Glaciimonas sp. PCH181: one gene and its partner. The protein of the gene in region 1 interacts with the protein of each later gene in a pairwise test. Links are inferred from orthologs where the notes say so. Each region holds a gene or a part of one and is shown in the gene's direction. Other genes may lie near its edges. The genes, in order: recO and ssb.

The links.
Region 2: the proteins of recO (region 1) and ssb interact in binary tests that used the Escherichia coli proteins (3 or more experiments, as listed by UniProt). The link is inferred for Glaciimonas sp. PCH181 from one-to-one orthologs.

What each region holds. Positions count from the first base shown.
Region 1 is NZ_PYFP01000001.1:2,128,312-2,131,608, reverse strand. What follows is about bases 9-2,978. They hold recO (DNA repair protein RecO), read left to right. Parts: upstream 9-1,043; coding sequence 1,044-1,913; downstream 1,914-2,978. Other genes in these bases: C7W93_RS09855 (benzoate/H(+) symporter BenE family transporter), read left to right, coding at 2,096-2,978; era (GTPase Era), read left to right, coding at 44-955. Also shown: more of C7W93_RS09855, read left to right, coding at 2,979-3,297. UniProt on the Escherichia coli protein: Involved in DNA repair and RecF pathway recombination.
Region 2 is NZ_PYFP01000002.1:817,784-820,812, reverse strand. Bases 303-3,004 are described here. They hold ssb (single-stranded DNA-binding protein), read left to right. Parts: upstream 303-1,228; coding sequence 1,229-1,780; downstream 1,781-3,004. Other genes in these bases: arsH (arsenical resistance protein ArsH), read right to left, coding at 2,593-3,004; C7W93_RS25300 (hypothetical protein), read left to right, coding at 2,419-2,550; C7W93_RS16810 (helix-turn-helix transcriptional regulator), read right to left, coding at 1,960-2,298; C7W93_RS16820 (MFS transporter), read left to right, coding at 303-1,198. Also shown: more of C7W93_RS16820, read left to right, coding at 2-302; more of arsH, read right to left, coding at 3,005-3,029. UniProt on the Escherichia coli protein: Plays an important role in DNA replication, recombination and repair. Binds to ssDNA and to an array of partner proteins to recruit them to their sites of action during DNA metabolism. Acts as a sliding platform that migrates on DNA via reptation.

The sequences.
Region 1 (3,297 bases):
ACCCCAAAACATCACCCCTTACCGCGAGTAAATCGACAACCGCATGACAGATTCCGTATCCCAGGCTCCCGCAACTGATTTTCGTTGCGGCTACATTGCCATTGTAGGCCGTCCCAACGTCGGTAAATCGACGTTGATGAACGAGCTTATCGGTGCAAAAGTGAGCATTACTTCACGCAAGGCGCAAACTACGCGTCACCGCATCACCGGCATTCAAACTTTGCCGGACACGCAGTTTGTGTATGTTGATACGCCCGGTTTTCAGACGCGTCATTCCAACGCGCTAAACAAAACGCTGAACCGCACCGTAACGACAACTTTGACCGCGTCGGACGTTATCTTATTTGTGATCGAGGCGGGTACTTTTGGGCCAGCCGATCAACAAGTCCTTGAGCTGTTGCCGACTAACGTGCCGTGCATTTTAGTGATCAATAAATCTGATCGGGTCAAAGACAAAGCCGTATTGCTGCCGTTTGCGCAAAAAATTGCGGCATTACGCGATTTCGCTGCAGTCGTCCCGGTATCGGCAAAATTACGTTTTCAGCTAGAAAATTTGCAGGACGAAACACGCAAATATCTGCCGCAAAATCCACCTATGTTCGGTGAGGACGATATTACCGATCGTAGTGAGAAGTTTTTAGCAGCTGAAATCGTTCGTGAAAAATTGTTTCGGTTTGTTGGCGATGAATTGCCGTATACCAGCACAGTGCTGATCGAAAAATTTGAAATTGAGGGTGATTTGCGACGCGTATTTGCTGCGATTCTGGTTGAGCGCAATACGCATAAATCAATGGTCATCGGTCAAAAGGGCGCACGTCTGAAAGATATTTCGACACAATCTCGACTGGATATGGAGCGTCTGTTCGGCGGTCCGGTTTATTTGGAAATTTGGGTCAAAGTAAAATCCGGCTGGGCCGATAATGAAGCCGGATTACGCGCCTACGGTTACGAATAAAGCCAACATGAATGCCCTCACTGTCGATGCGGCCATCGATGCAGTTTCCGCACCCGCGGTCCAACCGTCCGCAGTGTTGAGTTCTGAAATGCACATCGTCGCCGAGATTGATCAGGACGATCAGCAACTACCTATTTCCCCAGTTATTATTCGCAGTGCTGCCGCTCCCAAAGGCAGTAAGGCCGCTTCCAACGCATCTAATTCAACATCCGCAAGCAGTGTTAAACGTAGCTCGCGCGCAGCCGTAGATTCACGGATTGCGGCGCAACCGGGCTTTGTTCTGCATAGTTACCCCCATCGTGAAACCAGTCTGATTCTGGACGTATTTACCCGTGATTACGGCCGTATCGCGCTAGTTGCCAAAGGTGCCAAGCGCCCCTTGTCCAAATTGCGCGGCGTCTTGCAAACTTTTCAGCCCCTGTCGCTGAGCTGGAGCGGAAAATCCGAAATCCGTACATTAACCGATGCCGAATGGGTAGGCGGGATGTTGCCTTTAGAAAAGTCAGCATTATTATGTGGTTTTTACCTTAACGAGTTGTTGGTCAAATTATTGGCTCGTGACGATCCGCATCCGAGTTTATTTAATCACTACGTTGCTACGCTGAACAAGTTGGCACATCAGGAACCCGCCCCGATAGTTTTGCGTCAATTCGAACGCGCGCTGCTCAAAGAAACCGGTGTTTCCGGCGATTTTACGATTTGCACCAGTAGTCGGCAGCCGGTCGAGCCGGGTTTGATGTATGTAGTTGACCCTGAGCGCGGCCCACGGGCGGCACGCGTGTCAGATAAATGGCCCGCAGTCAGTGGCAAGACGTTGCTGGACATGGCGCGGGAGGATTACAGCGATCCGAACACGCAGGCGCAGAGCAAAGTATTGATGCGTTTTTTGCTCGCTTATCATTTGGGCGGTGCGCCGTTGAATACGCGCCAGATACTGATTGATTTGATGCAATTGTAAGAGGGGCGCAAAATTATTCCTACGAGTAACCCCCAACCCTTAGAGAAAAAGTTCTTCGAATCAGCGCTCTGACTGCACTGATTTATCGGCTAGTTGAAACGACGTACGAACTATCTCCGCAAGCCTTAGTAAGTTTATTGCCAGAACAATGTTGCGTAAGTCCCTATAAGAAAACAAAGCGAATGAAAAATTTCTCATGGTCTTCTCTGGCTGCCGGTTTTGTCACAGTATTGGTCGGCATTACCAGTTCAGCAGTCATCATTTTTCAAGCCGCCGCAGCTGCGGGGGCGACGCCAGCAGAAATTAGTTCATGGATGTTAGCGCTTGGCATAGGCATGGGCGTGACGTGCATAGGCTTGTCATTGCGCTATAAAACGCCCATCGTCACCGCCTGGTCAACTCCAGGCGCAGCGTTATTGGTGACCAGTCTGGCGGGTGTCTCGATGTCTGCCGCGATTGGCGCTTTTTTGTTTTCTGCGGCGCTGATTACATTATTTGGCGTGACCGGCTGGTTCGAGAGGGTCATGGATAAAATTCCGCTATCGATTGCCGCGGCGATGCTGGCGGGCATACTCGTACGTTTCGGTATGAATGTTTTTGTTGCCATGCAATCGCAATTTTGGCTGGTCTTCGCCATGTTTGTAGTTTACCTTTTATGCAAACGCTGGATACCGCGCTACGCGATTATTCTCGTCTTGCTAGTCGGGGTCGCAGTGGCGGCAACGCAGGGTCTATTGCATTTCGAAAATTTTCATCTAGCCGTTGCCAAGCCCGTATTCACGATGCCGACATTTTCCTGGGCAACGCTGATAGGCGTCGGGATTCCCTTGTTTGTCGTTACCATGGCATCGCAAAATGCACCCGGCGTGGCGGTGTTACGTGCCTCTGGTTATAACACGCCCATTTCACCGCTGATCACCTGGACTGGGCTGACTAATTTAGTGCTGGCACCGTTTGGATGTTTTGCGCTGAATCTGGCGGCGATTACTGCCGCAATTTGTACCGGTAAAGAAGCCCATGAAGATCCGGCTAAACGCTATTGGGCCGGTGTTGTGGCAGGTGTTTTTTATCTGTTGGTAGGCATATTCGGCGCTACGGTAGGCGCACTTTTCGCCGCTTTTCCAAAAGAACTTGTATTTGGAATCGCTGGATTAGCGTTATTCGGCACGATTGCCAGCGGACTGACGGTAGCGATGTCGAACGATCGCCAGCGCGAAGCTGCATTAATTACTTTTTTAGTCACCGCCTCGGGCGTTTCATTATTAGGCATAGGTGCGGCATTCTGGGGACTGCTAGCGGGCGCGCTGGCGTTGTTCGTATTGCGGTCGCGCGCCGCTCCCCAAACACCAACTGGTGGCACGATCAACCCGACGCCGCTCGCAAC
Region 2 (3,029 bases), on another replicon or contig:
CATGACCCGTGCCGAAATTCGTTCCAGCGCTTCGCTAGCGTCTATATTTGCGCTGCGGATGTTGGGTTTATTTTTGATTTTGCCGGTCTTCTCGGTGTATGCCAAAACTCTCCCCGGCGGTGAAAGTGCGACATTAGTCGGTCTTGCCATGGGGATTTATGGGCTGGCGCAATCGTTTGGGCAAATCCCGTTTGGCGCTGCCTCCGATAAATACGGCCGCAAGAAAATTATTATCATCGGCCTGATCCTATTTGCGCTGGGGTCGTTCATTGCCGCCGCTGCGCCAAATATTTATTGGGTCATTATCGGCCGCGCAGTGCAGGGCGCTGGCGCGATTTCCGCTGCTGTCACGGCTTTTATTGCCGATTCGACGCGCGAAGAACACCGTACCAAAGCGATGGCGATGGTCGGCGGTTCGATCGGATTAACCTTCGCGCTGTCCATGGTGGCGTCGCCGTTATTGTATGAGTGGGTCGGTATGGGCGGCATTTTTGCCATTACCGGGGTACTTTCATTGGCAGCAATCGCCATGATTATTTTTGTCGTGCCGAATGCGCCGATGGTGAAGGCCAAGCGGGTCGCCTGGTCTGAAATCCTGCGTAACGGTGAGTTGATGCGGCTTAATGTCGGTGTATTTTCTTTACATCTGACGCAAATGGCAATGTTCGTCGTGATGCCGTCTGCATTAGTGCAATACGCCAACTTGCCAGTAACACAACATTGGAAAATCTATTTACCGGTCGTACTGATCTCATTCATCCTGATGCTACCGCCGGTTTTTATCGGTGAAAAACAAGGCAAGATGAAGCAAGTTTTTGTCGCGGCAATTAGTTTGTTGCTGGCGGTGCAGATCGGTATGTGGCTGGCGTTCTCGCAAACGAACGTTTATTGGCCGTTGCTTGTTGGCTTATTGCTGGCATTTTTTATCGCATTCAACGTGCTCGAAGCCAGCCAGCCTTCGCTGGTATCACGTATCGCCCCGCCCGCAGCCAAAGGCGCAGCGCTCGGGGTATATAACACGCTGCAGGCGCTGGGCTTGTTCTGTGGCGGAGCGTTGGGCGGCTTACTTAAACAACATGTCGGGACGTCATCGGTCTTCGTTTTAGGCGGCCTTTCAACTCTGGTCTGGCTTATAATCGCATCCGGCATGAAAAATCTACCGCGCCGAAGTAAGCCAGCTTCCGCGGTGACACATTAAATACAGTTAATTAACATTTAGGAGAAATATATGGCGTCGGTCAATAAAGTCATTATCGTCGGCAATCTGGGCCGCGATCCGGAAACCCGCTACATGCCTAACGGCGAAGCGGTCACCAACATCGCCGTTGCTACTACGGAAAGCTGGAAAGACAAGAATAGTGGCGAAAAGAAAGAAGTGACCGAATGGCACCGTATTACTTTCTATCGCAAATTAGCTGAAATCGCCGGTCAATACCTGAAAAAGGGTTCGTCTGTCTACGTAGAAGGTCGTCTGCAAACGCGCAAATGGCAAGACAAAGAAGGCGTAGAACGCTACACGACCGAAATCATCGCCGACTCCATGCAAATGTTGGGCAGTCGCCAAGGTCAGGGCGGCGGTAGTGGCATGGATGACGGTGGTTACGATGGCGGCGACGCACGTCAAAGTGGTGGCGGCTCTTCTTACAGCAACGCACCATCGGGTCAATCGAACAACGCGCCATCGCGTCCGGCACAGGCACCTGCTTCACGTCCTGCACAAGCGCCAGCATCGCGCCCGACACCGAATTTCTCGGATATGGATGACGATATTCCGTTCTAAGAAATATGTTTTTGTAGTAGACAAAAAATTAACGCGGCTCTTAAACAGGCGGCGTTTTTTCTTGTCGGTACGCGTTATTGATGCCATTAAAACCACGAGGCCGTAGCATTCCAACGCTGACTCTACCGCGTAGCTGACCGCGCTCCAAAGTTGCATTTAGTCTTGATATTGCCCTGATTTCAAGTCACCACTTCTTTAGATCCATCCGCACACAAAAGTGTTGGCGAGCAAGGAACGCCGCCGCAGCAATTTTCCGTCATAAAAGCCATCAACGCGTTCATCGTGTCGAAATTCACACTATAAATAACGAATCGCCCCTTTTGAAGTGGGACTACAAGATCTGCGTGGCTGAGCTCTTTCAGGTGAAATGATAAAGACGAGGGCGGAATACCTAATTGCTCAGCGATTTTGCTTGCCGCCAATCCCAATGGCCCGGCCTGGACTAGCAGACGGAAGACGGCAAGTCGCGAATCTTGGGCGAGTGCGGCAAATGCAGAAAGCGCGTTTTTAGTTTCCATTATTACTTGTCATATTTCTTGGTTGTATATCGGATCTATTATTCTATAAAAATAGAGTGGAGAGAAATTCTCCAGCATTGGGCGAGTGCGCATTCTTGCCGTTCGGAAGGAGGGGCGAATATGAAAGCGAGATTTTGGGGCGTCATCGCGACCCTCCTTATTGTTGCTGCGGTGGCGGGTTCTTATGCCCAATATCGATGCGCAGCGCTTGGTGGGGTTAATATTTATGCCACCAAGGACAGGCCGGATTGATCTGCAAATAAGCAAGATCGACCAAGCCCGATTCATCTTTAGCTAGATTGATTTCTGGTTCACGCGCTTGCTGAGTTCTTCGGCGTTTTCCTTGCGTTCGCTGTAACGATCCACCAGGAATGAGGACACATCACGCGTAAGTAAGGTAAATTTAAACAGCTCTTCCATCACATCAATTACGCGCTCATAGTAAGCAGACGGTTTCATCCTGCCCGCGTCGTCAAATTCCAGAAATGCCTTGGCAACCGATGATTGGTTTGGGATGGTGATCATGCGCATCCATCGGCCCAATATGCGCATTTGATTCACCGCATTGAATGACTGCGAACCGCCGGATACTTCCATCACGGCCAGTGTTTTACCCTGCGTCGGGCGCACCGCACCGATAGACAACGGAATCCAGTCGATCTGCGCTTTCATGATGCCGGTCATGGCACCGTGACGTTCGGGCGAGGTCCAGACCATACCTTCAGCCCATT